Regions from separate parts of the Parageobacillus sp. KH3-4 genome, predicted to be linked through region 1. Evidence: predicted binding sites of a transcription regulator. Region 1 holds the regulator's gene; the other holds the start of a gene.
The links. The regulator LexA, encoded in region 1, represses DNA repair genes until DNA is damaged. The targets are predictions, from matches to a motif close to CGAACATATGTTCG.
Positions count from the first base shown of each region.

Region 2: uvrB (excinuclease ABC subunit UvrB) is a predicted target of LexA. The motif match lies at 2,168-2,181, and genes of this name have one in related genera.

Region 1 covers NZ_AP025627.1:2,487,010-2,494,590, reverse strand. The annotation lists partial or broken gene hflX (GTPase HflX) at 1-808, shown strand, start outside; gene MWM02_RS12580 (methionine gamma-lyase family protein) at 822-2,090, shown strand; gene MWM02_RS12575 (MerR family transcriptional regulator) at 2,165-2,569, shown strand; gene glnA (type I glutamate--ammonia ligase) at 2,622-3,956, shown strand; gene lexA (transcriptional repressor LexA) at 4,011-4,634, opposite strand; gene yneA (cell division suppressor protein YneA) at 4,786-5,091, shown strand; gene MWM02_RS12555 (YneB family resolvase-like protein) at 5,112-5,753, shown strand; gene MWM02_RS12550 (DUF896 domain-containing protein) at 5,949-6,179, shown strand; gene tkt (transketolase) at 6,326-7,581, shown strand, end outside.
Region 2 covers NZ_AP025627.1:418,752-426,332, forward strand. The annotation lists gene MWM02_RS02050 (MerR family transcriptional regulator) at 1-424, opposite strand, end outside; gene MWM02_RS02055 (PDZ domain-containing protein) at 658-1,845, shown strand; gene MWM02_RS02060 (CsbA family protein) at 1,860-2,081, shown strand; gene uvrB (excinuclease ABC subunit UvrB) at 2,254-4,233, shown strand; gene uvrA (excinuclease ABC subunit UvrA) at 4,244-7,108, shown strand; gene MWM02_RS02075 (magnetosome magnetite crystal formation protein family) at 7,201-7,527, shown strand; gene MWM02_RS02080 (DUF4097 family beta strand repeat-containing protein) at 7,549-7,581, shown strand, end outside.

The DNA of each region.
Region 1 (7,581 bases):
ATCGGAACAAGAGGACCGGGGGAAACGAAGCTGGAAATGGACCGCCGGCATATTTACCGGCGCATCAATGAAATTAAAGCACAATTGAAAATGGTCGCCGAACATCGCGAGCGATACCGGGAACGCCGCAAAAAAAAATCACGTTTTTCAAATTTCGCTTGTCGGATATACGAATGCAGGAAAATCGACGCTGTTTAATCGCTTGACAGACGCGGATTCGTTAGCAGAAAATTTATTGTTCGCTACCCTCGATCCGCTCACGCGAAAAATAGCGCTCCCAAGCGGCTATACGGCGCTTTTAACAGATACGGTCGGCTTTATTCAAGATTTGCCGACAACGTTGGTGGCGGCGTTTCGCTCTACGCTCGAAGAAGTCAAAGAAGCAGACTTAATTTTGCACGTTGTTGATTCATCGAATCCAGATTATTACCATCATGAACAGACGGTTTACGAATTGCTCGATGAACTAGGTGTCTCCACCGTTCCGATCATTACTGTGTATAACAAACACGATATTGCTCATAGAAGCTTTGTTCCGAGCACAAAGACGGAAGCAATCATCATCAGCGCTTTTAACGCGCATGATTTGCGCAGATTGCGGCAATTTATTGAAGAAACAATGATAAAGCAAATGATTTATTATCACGTATCGATTCCGAGCAATGAGGGGAGGCTGCTGGCTCAGTTAAAAGCGGAAACGATTTTACGAGAGTTGCATTATAATGAAAAATGCGGCATGTATGAATGTAAAGGTTATATGATGCCAAAACATCCGCTATACGGACAATTGCGACAATATCAAAAATAGAAAGGGTCATCATATGTTTACACAGTTGCGACATGGAGAAAAAATCGCTGCACTTGTGAAAGAAATCGAAGCACAAATTGCACCAATCCACAAAGAGATTGATGAACGGATCGATATCAATCAATATCGGGTGTTAGACAGTTTTCGGCGCCATAAAGTAAGTGACAGCCATTTTATTCCATCGACAGGGTATGGATATGACGACATCGGAAGAGATACACTCGAACAAATATATGCGGACGTATTTGGCGGCGAGGCGGGAATTGTCCGTCCACAAATTATTTCCGGAACACATGCGATTTCGATCGCGCTATTCGGCATTCTTCGCCCAGGCGATGAGTTGCTTTACATCACGGGAAATCCGTATGACACGTTAGAAGAAATTGTCGGCATTCGCGGCAGCGGCGTCGGTTCCTTAAAAGAATTTCATATTCATTATCAAAGTGTGCCGTTAACGCCAGAAGGACGCGTTGACTTTGATGCTGTCAAAAACGCGATTAATGAGCGGACAAAAATGATCGGCATTCAGCGATCGAGAGGATATGCGACGCGGCCATCGTTTACAATTGAAGAAATAAGCGAAATGATTTCGTTTGTCAAAGCGGTCAAACCGGACGTTGTTGTATTCGTCGACAATTGCTATGGCGAATTTGTCGAAGAAAAAGAGCCGTGCCACGTCGGTGCGGATTTGATGGCAGGATCGCTGATTAAAAATCCCGGCGGGGGGCTTGCGAAAACAGGAGGATATATCGTTGGAAAAAAACAATATGTGCAGGCATGCTCGTATCGCATGACATCCCCGGGTATCGGCGCCGAAGCGGGCCCGACTCTATACAGCTTGCATGAAATGTATCAAGGGTTTTTTCTAGCTCCCCATATCGTCGGCCAGGCGTTGAAAGGAGCGGTTTTTACGGCGGCGATGCTTGAACGGATCGGTTTAAACACGCAGCCGTCTTGGGATGCGAAGCGGACGGATTTAGTTCAATCAGTGCAATTTGACGATCCGGAGCAAATGATCGCATTTTGCCAAGCGATTCAATTTTCCTCTCCGGTAAATGCGCATTTTACCCCATACCCAAGCTATATGCCCGGCTATGAAGACGACGTCATTATGGCGGCGGGAACGTTTATTCAAGGAGCGAGCATTGAATTAACTGCGGACGGTCCGATCCGCCCCCCATATGTTGCTTACGTGCAAGGAGGATTAACGTATTCGCACGTAAAAATCGCAATTTGTACAGCGATTGATCAATTGCTCGAAAAACAATTAATTTCTTTGTAATAAAATCTAACATTATATTGACATATATTTTAACATGATATAAAATAAATCATCATAAGCGAGGAGGAATTGGCATGAATAGTAATATTCGTCGTTCCATGCCATTGTTTCCGATTGGGATAGTGATGCAATTAACAGAATTGTCGGCCCGCCAAATCCGTTATTATGAGGAGCATGGCCTTGTTTCTCCTGCGCGCACAGAAGGAAATCGCCGCTTGTTTTCGCTAAACGACATCGATCGCCTTCTGGAAATCAAAGATTTAATCGATCAAGGAGTAAACTTGGCCGGCATTAAGCAAATTTTTGCGGCGCGGCAATCGGATAAGAATGAAAAGCAAGGGGAAAAGGCCGAAAAAGTCGTGAAACAAAGCTTATCCGATGAGGAATTGCGCGAAATTTTGCGAACGGAGCTAATGCAGGCGGGGCGTTTCCATCGTGCATCACTTCGCCAAGGAGATCTCGCTCGCTTCTTTCACTAAAATAAATTTCTTTAATGAAAATTAAAATTGGGAGCCGGGGAGGAGTTAATAAATGGCAAAGTACACGAGAGAAGACATTATGCGCATCGTCAAGGAAGAAAACGTCAAGTATATCCGTCTGCAATTTACTGATATTCTTGGCACCATTAAAAACGTGGAAATCCCAATCAGCCAGCTGGAAAAAGCGTTAAACAACAAAATTATGTTTGACGGTTCGTCGATTGAAGGATTTGTCCGTATTGAAGAGTCGGACATGTACTTATATCCTGACTTAGATACGTTCGTTATTTTCCCATGGACGGCGGAAAAAGGAAAAGTAGCGCGCTTTATTTGCGACATTTATAATGCTGATGGCACTCCGTTTGAAGGATGCCCTCGCTATAACTTGAAGCGGATGCTAAAAGAGATGGAAGCGCTCGGATTTACCGCTTTCAATCTAGGCGCGGAACCGGAATTCTTCCTGTTTAAACTCGATGAAAATGGGCGCCCTACTCTTGAATTAAACGACCAAGGCGGTTATTTTGACTTGGCGCCTACTGATTTAGGAGAAAACTGCCGCCGCGATATCGTGCTTGAACTTGAGGAAATGGGATTTGAAATTGAAGCTTCGCACCATGAAGTAGCGCCTGGCCAGCACGAAATCGACTTTAAATACGCGGATGCGGTCAAAGCGTGCGACGACATTCAAACGTTTAAGCTTGTTGTCAAAACGATCGCGCGCAAACATGGCCTTCACGCAACATTTATGCCAAAACCGCTCTTTGGCATTAATGGGTCTGGCATGCACTGTAACTTATCATTATTCAGAAATAATGAAAACGCGTTTTTCGATCCGAACGCCGACTTGCAATTAAGCGACACGGCGCGCCAATTCATCGCCGGTGTGCTGAAACATGCGCCGAACTTTACGGCAGTGACAAACCCAACGGTGAACTCATACAAACGTCTTGTGCCTGGCTATGAAGCGCCATGCTATGTTGCATGGTCTGCTCGCAATCGCAGCCCGCTGATCCGTATCCCGGCTTCACGCGGAATGAGCACGCGCATTGAAGTGCGCAGCGTCGATCCATCGGCGAATCCGTATTTGGCAATGGCGGTATTGCTAGCAGCTGGACTAGACGGCATTAAAAACAAATTAACTCCTCCGGCTCCGGTGGATCGCAATATTTATGTGATGACAAAAGAAGAACGATTGGAAGAAGGAATCGTAGACTTACCAGCGACGTTGGCAGAAGCGCTCGAAAACTTGAAATCGGACGAGGTCATCGTTCAAGCGCTCGGAAAGCACTTGTTCGAACACTTTGTTGAAGCGAAAGAAATCGAATGGGATATGTTCCGAACAGCCGTTCATCAATGGGAGCGCGACCAATATATGGAACTCTATTAAAAGGCAAAAGGCTATCTCGTTTTATGCGAGATAGCCTTTATTGTTTGCTAATGTTTAATGAATGACGCGGTAGACGCCGATGACTTTGCCGAGAATCGTACAATCGCGGACGATAATCGGCTCTAAATTAGAATTTTCCGGCTGTAGGCGAATATGATCTTTCTCTTTAAAAAACCGCTTTACCGTTGCTTCGTTTTCTTCCGTCATCGCGACAACGATGTCTCCATTATCGGCGGATTGCTGTTGTCGCACAATTACGTAGTCCCCGTCTAAGATCCCCGCTTCGATCATGCTGTCCCCCATCACTTCCAGCATAAAAACATGGTCTTCCGATGAAACGAGCCGTTTTGGTAGCGGGAAATAGTCTTCAATGTTTTCGACGGCCGTGATCGGTTGGCCAGCTGTTACTTTGCCAATGATCGGCACTGAAATGACGTCGTTTGTGTCGTTTCGCACTGAGAAATCAGCGTCCAATATTTCAATGGCGCGCGGTTTTGTCGGATCGCGGCGGATATATCCTTTGCTTTCAAGCCGTGCTAAGTGCCCGTGTACGGTGGAGCTGGAGGCGAGCCCGACCGCCTCGCCGATCTCGCGGACAGAAGGAGGGTAGCCTTTTGTTTTTACCTCTTTTTTAATAAAATCCAAAATTTGCTGTTGCCGCTTTGATAATTTCGTCATCCTATACACCTCTTACCACATCATTTGCCTACATTATAGCATGCGGAATTTGAAAAAACAAACATAAGTTCGAAAATTATATTGACACAAACAAATGTTCCTCATTATAATGTGGGTAAACCGAACAAACATTCTTAAGGGGTGGGGCGATATGAAACGTATGTTTGCACATTACATGATTTTTTCAGCGCTTTTGTTTATGGTGATTGGGGCGTTTTTATACGCGAACAAGCCGATTGAAAAAGATAAATATATGGAAATTACGGTTGCGTCGGGAGATACGCTTTGGAAGCTGGCAAAGGAATATGAAGAACAACATCAACTTTCGACAACGGAATTTATCGAGTGGGTCGTCGATGTCAATCATTTGCCGAGCCAGCAAATTGTCGCCGGTGAAAAAATTGTCATTCCTGTGCTAAAATCAAAGGGAGATGAATCGTTAGTCGTCAGCAAATAAAATCGTGGGGATGATATTGCGTGAAAGCAGTTATTTATTGTCGTGTCAGCACAGATAAAGAAGAACAGGAAACATCGCTGGAACGCCAGCGGGAGGAACTGGAACGTCTTGCTGAACAGCATGGCTTTGAGGTGACCAAAGTCATTATGGAACAGGCCAGCGGCTACGAAGTAGACAGAGACGGCGTGTTTGATCTGCTTTCCACATTAAAAGAGCAGCAAATTGATGCGCTTCTCGTTCAAGATGAAACAAGATTAGGGCGCGGGCACGCAAGAATTGCGCTTCTTCACTGCATTCAAAAAGAAGGTGTGAAAATATATACGATCACCCATAACGGTGAAATGCAGCTATCGGAAGCGGATTCGATGGTACTAAACATTCTTAGCATTGTCGAGGAATATCAGCGGAAAATACATAATTTAAAAATCAAGCGTGGAATGCAGCGGGCGATTGAACAAGGATACCGCCCTGAACGAAATTTAAAGCACGTTGGGAGAAACGCGGGCAGAGAGAAAATGGATCTTCCCGTTGAAGAAATCGTTCGCCTGCGCCACAACGGTTTAACGTTTGCAGAAATCGCCGCGACATTGCGCGGATTTGGCTACGACGTTTCGAAAGCAACCGTTCACCGCCGCTACCGGGAATATATAGATTCCAATTAAGGACGTGCTATTTTCTTTGCTTTATTCTATGCGAAGGGGTGCCGGGCAAATCCATTATCCGCAACGTGTTCTTTGTTTCCCGCATTTCGTGGGTGCATGTTTTAACGCAAATGTGCGGAAAGCAAGATAGTTGCGCTTTCCGTTGATGTTGTATAAGATGGGAGAGTAGCAATACAGTGATAAGGTGGAGGAACTATGTTATCCAAACAAAAAATGGCGCGAATTAACGAGCTGGCCAAAAAGGCCAAATCATCTGGTTTAACGAAGGAGGAAACGCTTGAGCAACAGCAGCTTCGCCGCGAGTATATTCAAGCGTTTCGCGAAGCGATGGTCGATATGTTGCATTCGGTCACCGTCATTGATCCAAACGGCAACGACGTGACGCCACAAAAATTGAAAGAAAGCAGAAAACGGCGCCTGCATTAATAATATGCGAGAAAGAAAGCATTTTAAAATAGAAATGCTTTCTTTTTTATTATTTTTGATCAAGAATTTGATCAAGAATATTGTACATCTTCTTTTATTTTCTATATGATAGAATTGACACTATGTTGATGAAAGGATGAAAAGATATGGCGCATACGATCGAAGAACTAGCGATTACGACGATTCGGACATTGTCGATTGATGCCATCGAGAAAGCAAAATCCGGTCATCCGGGAATGCCGATGGGAGCGGCGCCGATGGCGTATACCCTTTGGACGAAATTTATGAATCACAACCCAAGCAATCCGAAATGGTTTAACCGCGACCGCTTCGTGCTATCGGCGGGACATGGATCGATGTTGTTATACAGCTTGCTCCATCTAAGCGGTTACGACGTTTCCATCGAAGATATTAAACAATTTCGTCAATGGGGCAGCAAAACGCCGGGGCATCCGGAGTACGGTCATACACCGGGGGTAGAAGCAACGACTGGTCCGCTCGGCCAAGGTATTGCGATGGCTGTTGGAATGGCAATGGCAGAGCGCCATTTAGCAGCTACATATAATAGAGAAAATTTTGACATTGTCAATCACTACACATATGCGATTTGCGGCGATGGCGATTTAATGGAAGGAGTCGCTTCTGAAGCGGCATCGCTAGCTGGGCATTTAAAGCTCGGCCGCCTTATCGTTCTTTATGACTCGAACGATATTTCGCTTGATGGAGAATTAAATCTTTCCTTCTCAGAAAGCGTTGAACAACGTTTTAAAGCATACGGCTGGCAATATTTGCGCGTCGAAGACGGGAATAATGTTGAGGAAATCGCCAAAGCGATTGAGGAAGCGAAAGCGGACGCGACCCGCCCGACGCTGATTGAAGTGAAAACGACCATTGGCTATGGTTCACCAAATAAAGCGGGAACGTCTAACGTGCACGGCGCTCCGCTTGGATCAGAAGAAGCAAAACTGACGAAAGAAGCGTATAAATGGACGTTTGAAGAAGATTTTTACGTTCCGCAAGAAGTATACGATCATTTCCGTCAAGTCGTAAAAGAAGCGGGCGAGAAAAAAGAAGCGGAATGGAATGAGCTGTTTGCTCAATACGAAAAAGCGTATCCGGATTTGGCGAAACAATTGAAATTGGCAATGAACGGCGAGCTTCCAGAAGGATGGGAAAAAACGCTTCCGGTATATGAAGAAGGAAAAAGCTTGGCGACGCGCGCATCTTCTGGCGAAGTGCTAAACGCGATCGCTAAAGCCGTTCCGCAGTTCATTGGCGGCTCAGCTGACCTTGCAAGTTCCAATAAAACATTAATCAAAGGCGCCGGAAACTTTTTGCCAGAAAGCTATGAAGGGCGCAACATTTGGTTTGGCGTACGTGAATTCGCGATGGGCGCGGCGCT
Region 2 (7,581 bases), 1.7 Mb from region 1:
CTGCGTCCGCTTGTTCTTTATTTGCGTTTTCTTCTAATTTGGCAATGCGCTGTTCGAGTTTATGAAGATGGGAGGCTAATTCTTCGATTTCTTGACGATGCTGGAGAAGCTGAACGGAAACGACATCGTCGGCTTTTTGATCGAGCCTGTGTTCGATGTGCTGGAGGCGGGAGGCAAGCTGATTGTAAACGGTGAATAGCGCTTCAGCGGAGAATTGGTTTGGCGGCTCTTGGCTGTCGCGTTGTTCCAATGCCGCTCCTTGTTCAAATTTTATTTGTTCCAACAGAGAGACCGCTTCGGCGTCGAATACGTAGTGGCCCGCTTCATTTTTCTTGCATGGGATATGATATTTTTTTACCCAGCGCTGAATCGTTTTCGGCGATACTCCAAGGCGTTTCGCGATATTGCTTGTTTTTAATTCCATCTACATGATTCCTCCTTTTCCATCTTGTTTTATATCATTTTCCACCGCGGCGGAAATTCCTTTCTGCTTGACAAAACTAGTGCGGATTCGGCAAAGAAAGTGGTGATGCGGAACAGTTCGGCATCAAGTGGCAAAAGCTGCTGAAAAAAATATGCGTGCGATCATAGGATTTATGACAGCGATTTGGTAGAATAAAAAATAAAGGGTCGCGAATATAACGAGGTGGTGGCGGTATGTCCATATGGGTGTTGGAAGCGCTCCGAGGTGTTTTGCGGCTATTTGTGCAGCCGTTGTTTTACTACGGAATAGTGTTGGCGCTTGCCGCTGGATGGCGGCGTGTAAAACGGGAAAGAAAATATTTTCATATTCGCGTATACAGTCCGTATCATGAAAGCAAGTTTTTTTGGCGAAGCGGCCTCGCTGCTGGGTTGATTTTATCGCTAGCGACTATCGCTGCCGGCGTCGCGTTGCCGCGTGATGCTGTTTCACTCATTGCACTTGTGACGATCGCGTTTGGATTGACGTTGCAAATGCGGCTGCTTTCTCCAGCGTATACGGTGGGAACGACGTTGTTGATTGTTAGTTTTCTAGCAAACGATAAAGAAATTTTCCCGGCTTTGAAACGCTTTTTTCCAGAGCTTGGCGAGACGAATGTGGCGGCGCTCGCGATTTTGCTCGCCTTATTGCTTTTTGTAGAAGCGTGGCTTATTTTACGTAACGGCGCCATCGAAACATCTCCGCAGCTAGCGAAAAGCAAGCGCGGCTTTGTCGTTGGGGAGCACTGGTCACAGCGGCTTTGGTTCGTTCCTGTATTGCTTCCGGTGGCCGGGGAGCTTCCACCGCCATTTTCATGGTGGCCGTTGTTTCCTTGTGACGGGGATTCTTATTCATTGATGCTTGTGCCGTTTTTCATCGGATTTTCCCAGCGCGTACAAGGGACGCTCCCGAAAACTTCGATTCGTTTCGCCGGCCAAAAAATGATGCTGCTCGCATGGATGGTTAGCTTGTTTGCCATAGGCGGATATTGGTATGTGCCGCTTTCAATAGTTGCGGCGGCGCTTGCGTTGATCGGAAGAGAATGGCTTGCTTTCTCCCTGCATCGACAAGACCGCTTGAAGCCTCCGCATTTTTCGAAGCGTGAACATGGGCTTGTCATTTTAGGCATTCTTCCACACTCGAAGGCGGAAAAAATGGGGCTGCAAATTGGCGAAGTGATCACGAAAGTGAACGGGGTGCCGGTAAAAACGGAAACGGAATTTTATGAAGCGTTGCAACGAAACCGGGCATTTTGTAAATTAGAAGTGGTGGACGAAAATGAAGAAGTTCGTTTCGTCCAAGGAGCGTTATATGAAGACGAACATCATGAGCTTGGTCTGTTGTTTGTCAAAGAGCGGGAAAAATGGGCGTTAGAAGCCGTCTAATAAGGGGATTTCGTATGTGGTTTATTATTGCGTTAATTGTGCCATGTTTGCTTGTGCTGTTATTTACTCGCGTTACGTATAATCATTATATTGGGACGTTGTTGACAGTCGCGTTACTCGTCGCTTCCTATTTTAGAGGATACACGGACGAGCTGCATGAAATTTTGGCGGATATCGTATCAACGACGGTTGGGTTTTTGTATGCGGGAAAAATGGTAAAACAGTTAAAAGAATAATCGCACGACATACAGTCATGTTTAATCGCGGCGAACGGCAAAAATGCCGTTCGTTTTTTCATTGGAAGTCGTTTTCTATTTTGGAACGAATATAAGTTCGCTTTTTTATGCATCTTTTTTGCTGATGTGCTACAATGAAAATTAAGATGAAACGAAACAGGAGGTCGAATCGGTGGGAGACCGTTTTGAATTAGTGTCGGCATATAAGCCGCAAGGAGATCAGCCACAAGCGATCGCCAAACTGGTCGAAGGCATTCGCAAAGGCGTAAAGCACCAAACGCTGTTAGGGGCAACGGGGACAGGAAAGACGTTTACGATTTCGAACGTCATTAAAGAAGTAAACAAACCGACGCTTGTGATTGCCCATAATAAAACGTTAGCAGGGCAATTATACAGCGAGTTAAAAGAGTTTTTTCCGAACAATGCAGTTGAATATTTTGTCAGCTACTACGATTATTACCAGCCGGAGGCGTATGTGCCGCAGACGGATACGTATATTGAAAAAGACGCAAAGATTAACGACGAAATTGACAAGCTGCGGCACTCGGCGACATCGGCGCTGTTTGAGCGGCGCGATGTCATTATTGTCGCAAGCGTATCGTGCATTTACGGGTTAGGATCGCCGGAAGAATACCGTGAACTTGTCGTGTCGCTGCGCGTCGGCATGGAAATCGAGCGCAATGTTTTGCTGCGCCGTCTTGTCGATATCCAATATGAACGGAACGACATTGACTTTCAACGCGGAACGTTCCGGGTTCGCGGAGATGTCGTTGAGATTTTTCCTGCTTCTCGGGACGAGCATTGTATTCGCGTTGAATTTTTTGGCGATGAAATTGACCGCATTCGCGAAGTCGACGCGCTGACGGGGGAAATTATCGCGGAACGCGAGCATGTCGCGATTTTTCCGGCTTCCCACTTCGTGACGCGGGAAGAAAAGATGCGCTTAGCGATCGAAAATATTGAAAAAGAGTTAGAAGAGCGGCTGCGCGAATTGCGGGAACAAGGGAAACTGCTAGAGGCGCAGCGGCTTGAGCAGAGGACGCGCTACGATTTAGAGATGATGAGGGAAATGGGCTTTTGTTCGGGAATTGAAAACTATTCCCGCCATTTGGCGTTGCGCCCGCCAGGCTCGACGCCGTATACGCTGCTCGATTATTTTCCTGACGATTTTTTAATCATCGTGGATGAATCGCATGTGACATTGCCGCAACTCCGCGGTATGTACAACGGAGACCGGGCGAGAAAGCAAGTGCTTGTCGACCATGGCTTCCGCTTGCCGTCTGCGCTTGATAACCGTCCGTTAACGTTTGAGGAATTTGAGCAAAAAATCAACCAAATTATTTATGTTTCCGCCACTCCTGGTCCGTACGAGCTCGAACATAGCCCGGAAGTCGTCGAACAAATTATTCGTCCGACGGGGCTGTTGGATCCGACGATTGACGTCCGCCCGATTGAAGGGCAAATCGATGATTTAATCGGGGAAATTCAGGAGCGCGTGAAGCGGAATGAACGGACGCTCGTGACGACGCTGACGAAAAAAATGGCGGAAGATTTAACAGATTACTTGAAAGAAGTCGGCATTAAAGTCGCGTATTTGCATTCGGAAATTAAAACACTCGAGCGCATTGAAATCATTCGCGATTTGCGGCTTGGCAAATACGATGTGCTTGTTGGAATCAACTTGTTGCGGGAAGGGCTGGATATTCCAGAAGTATCGCTTGTCGCCATTTTGGATGCGGATAAAGAGGGATTTTTGCGCTCGGAACGTTCACTGATCCAAACGATCGGCCGCGCTGCAAGAAACGCGAATGGCCATGTCATTATGTACGCCGATACGATTACGAAATCGATGGAAATTGCGATTAATGAAACAAAACGGCGCCGTGCGATTCAAGAGGCGTATAACCGTGAGCACGGCATTGTGCCGCAGACGGTGAAGAAAGAAATCCGCGATGTCATCCGCGCGACGTATGCGGCGGAAGAAAAAGAAACATACGATGCAAAGCCGTCTTACGGCAAAATGACGAAGAAAGAACGGGAAAAGCTGATCGCCGATTTGGAAAAAGAAATGAAAGAGGCGGCAAAGGCGCTCGATTTCGAGCGGGCTGCCCAATTACGCGATATTATTTTCGAGTTAAAAGCGGAAGGATGATTGTGAATATATGGCAACTGATAAAATCATTGTCAAAGGTGCGAGAGCCCATAATTTAAAAAATATCAATGTCGAAATTCCCCGCGACAAGCTTGTTGTGTTGACGGGGCTTTCCGGTTCGGGGAAATCGTCGCTTGCCTTTGATACGATTTATGCGGAAGGACAGCGGCGCTACGTCGAATCACTCTCAGCGTACGCCCGCCAGTTTTTAGGGCAAATGGATAAGCCGGATGTCGATGCGATTGAAGGGCTGTCGCCGGCGATTTCAATCGACCAGAAGACGACGAGCCGCAATCCGCGTTCGACCGTCGGAACGGTCACGGAAATTTACGATTATTTGCGGCTTTTGTTTGCCCGCATCGGCCGCCCGGTTTGTCCGGAGCACGGCATCGAAATTACATCGCAGACGATCGAACAAATGGTCGACCGGCTTCTTGCCTATCCAGAACGAACGAAAATGCAAATTCTCGCTCCCATCGTTTCCGGCCGGAAAGGGACGCATGCGAAGACGCTGGAGGACATTCGCAAACAAGGGTATGTGCGCGTGCGCGTCGACGGGGAAATGCGGGAGCTTACAGAAAATATTGAGCTCGAGAAAAATAAAAAACATTCGATCGAAGTCGTCGTCGACCGGATTATCATCAAAGACGGGATTGCTTCGCGTTTGGCGGATTCGTTAGAGACCGCTTTAAAGCTTGCGGACGGAAAAGTGCTGATTGATGTCATTGGCCAGGAGGAGCTGCTGTTTAGCGAAAAGCATGCGTGCCCGTATTGCGGCTTTTCGATTGGCGAGCTCGAGCCGCGCCTGTTTTCGTTTAACAGCCCGTACGGCGCATGCCCGGATTGTGACGGCCTCGGTGCGACGCTCGAAGTCGATCCTGATTTAGTCATTCCGAACGATGAGCTGACATTGCGCGAGCACGCCATCGCTCCGTGGGAGCCGCAAAGCTCGCAATATTATCCGCAGCTGTTGGAAGCGGTGTGCAACCATTACGGCATTGACATGGATGTGCCAGTAAAAGACTTGCCGAAGGAGCAGCTCGATAAAATTTTATACGGCAGCGGCGGTGAGAAAATTTACTTCCGCTACCAGACCGATTTCGGGCAAATTCGCGAGCAATATATCGTTTTTGAAGGAGTTATTCCGAACGTTGAGCGCCGCTATCGTGAAACGAGTTCTGATTATGTTCGCGAACAAATGGAAAAATATATGGCGCAGCAGCCATGTCCGACGTGCAAAGGAAACCGTTTGAAAAAAGAAAGCCTCGCTGTGCTCGTCGGCGGCAAACATATCGGCGAAGTGACGGCGCTCTCAGTTACGGAGGCGCTTGCGTTTTTCGAAAACTTGCAGCTAAGCGAAAAAGAGCAGAAGATTGCCCATCTCATTTTGCGTGAAATCCGCGAGCGGCTCGGTTTTTTAAAGAATGTCGGGCTCGATTATTTAACACTCAACCGCTCCGCTGGAACGCTTTCGGGCGGAGAAGCGCAGCGCATTCGCCTGGCGACGCAGATCGGCTCGCGCTTGACCGGGGTGCTTTACGTTTTGGACGAGCCGTCGATTGGGCTTCATCAGCGCGATAATGACCGTTTGATCGCGACGTTAAAAAGCATGCGCGATATCGGCAACACGCTTATTGTCGTCGAACATGACGAAGATACGATGCTTGCCGCCGATTATTTAATTGATATCGGGCCGGGCGCGGGCATTCACGGCGGCCGAGTCGTTGCAGCCGGAACGCCGCAAGAAGTGATGAACAACCCGGACTCGCTCACCGGGCAATATTTATCGGGAAAAAAATTCATCCCTATTCCAAGCGAGCGCCGCAAGCCGGATGGACGATGGATTGAGATTGTTGGCGCGAAAGAAAATAACTTAAAAAACGTGTCGGTCAAAATTCCGCTTGGCACGTTTGTCGCGGTCACCGGCGTATCCGGTTCCGGCAAAAGCACGCTCGTCAATGAAATTTTGTATAAGGCGCTTGCGCAAAAACTGCACCGTGCGAAAGAGAAGCCAGGCGAGCATAAAACGATTAAAGGGCTTGAACATTTAGATAAAGTCATTGACATTGACCAATCGCCGATTGGCCGTACGCCTCGCTCCAACCCGGCGACATATACGGGCGTGTTTGATGATATTCGCGAAGTGTTTGCGGCGACGAACGAAGCAAAAGTGCGCGGGTATAAAAAAGGACGCTTCAGTTTTAACGTCAAAGGCGGGCGATGCGAAGCGTGCCATGGCGACGGCATTATTAAAATTGAAATGCACTTTTTGCCTGATGTGTACGTTCCGTGTGAAGTATGCCATGGCAAACGGTATAATCGCGAAACGCTAGAAGTGACATACAAAGGAAAAAATATTGCGGAAGTGCTCGAGATGACGGTGGAAGATGCGCTTGAGTTTTTCGGGAATATCCCGAAAATTAAACGGAAATTACAGACGCTGTATGATGTCGGCTTAGGGTATATGAAGCTTGGGCAGCCGGCAACGACATTGTCGGGCGGAGAAGCGCAACGTGTCAAATTAGCTGCAGAATTGCACCGCCGTTCGACAGGCCGGACGCTCTATATTTTAGACGAGCCGACGACCGGGCTTCACGTCGACGACATTGCCCGCTTATTGAAAGTGTTGCAGCGCTTAGTCGAGAACGGGGATACTGTTCTTGTGATTGAGCACAATCTTGACGTCATTAAAACGGCGGACTACATTATCGATCTTGGGCCAGAAGGCGGCGAACAAGGAGGACAAATCGTGGCAACGGGAACGCCGGAGGAAGTGGCCGAAGCAGAAAATTCGTATACTGGCCGCTATTTAAAACCAATACTGCAACGCGACCGCGAACGAATGCGGGCGTTGTATGAAACGGCAAGGGCATAGCCTTTGCCGTTTTGCTTTTCTCTAATCGTATCTTCTTCATGAAACTTTTCTTGACCGCGGTCGTATATAAAAAACAAAAGGAGGAGTTTTTCGTGAATTCCAACAAAGTGCTCGCATCATTATGTTATTTCAGCATTCTTTTTGCCGGATTTGTTTTTCCGATTATCGTTTATTTTGTGACCGATGATCAAGAAGTGAAAAAACATGCGAAAAAAGCGTTTCTTTCCCATTGCATTCCGGCCGCCACGATTGCATTTTTCATTATTCTAGGCATTTCTATGGGGGTTACGCAGCAATATAACGATATTTCTTTTTTAGTAGGAGGCGGACTTGTATGGATCGGTTTTGCCATAGCGGGAATTGTCAACTTGGTCATTGTGGTTTGGAATATTGTTCAAGGAATCCGGGTATTAAAATGAAATAAATGGAGGGAAGCATCCATGGAAGAGAAAAAACGCATATTAAAAATGGTG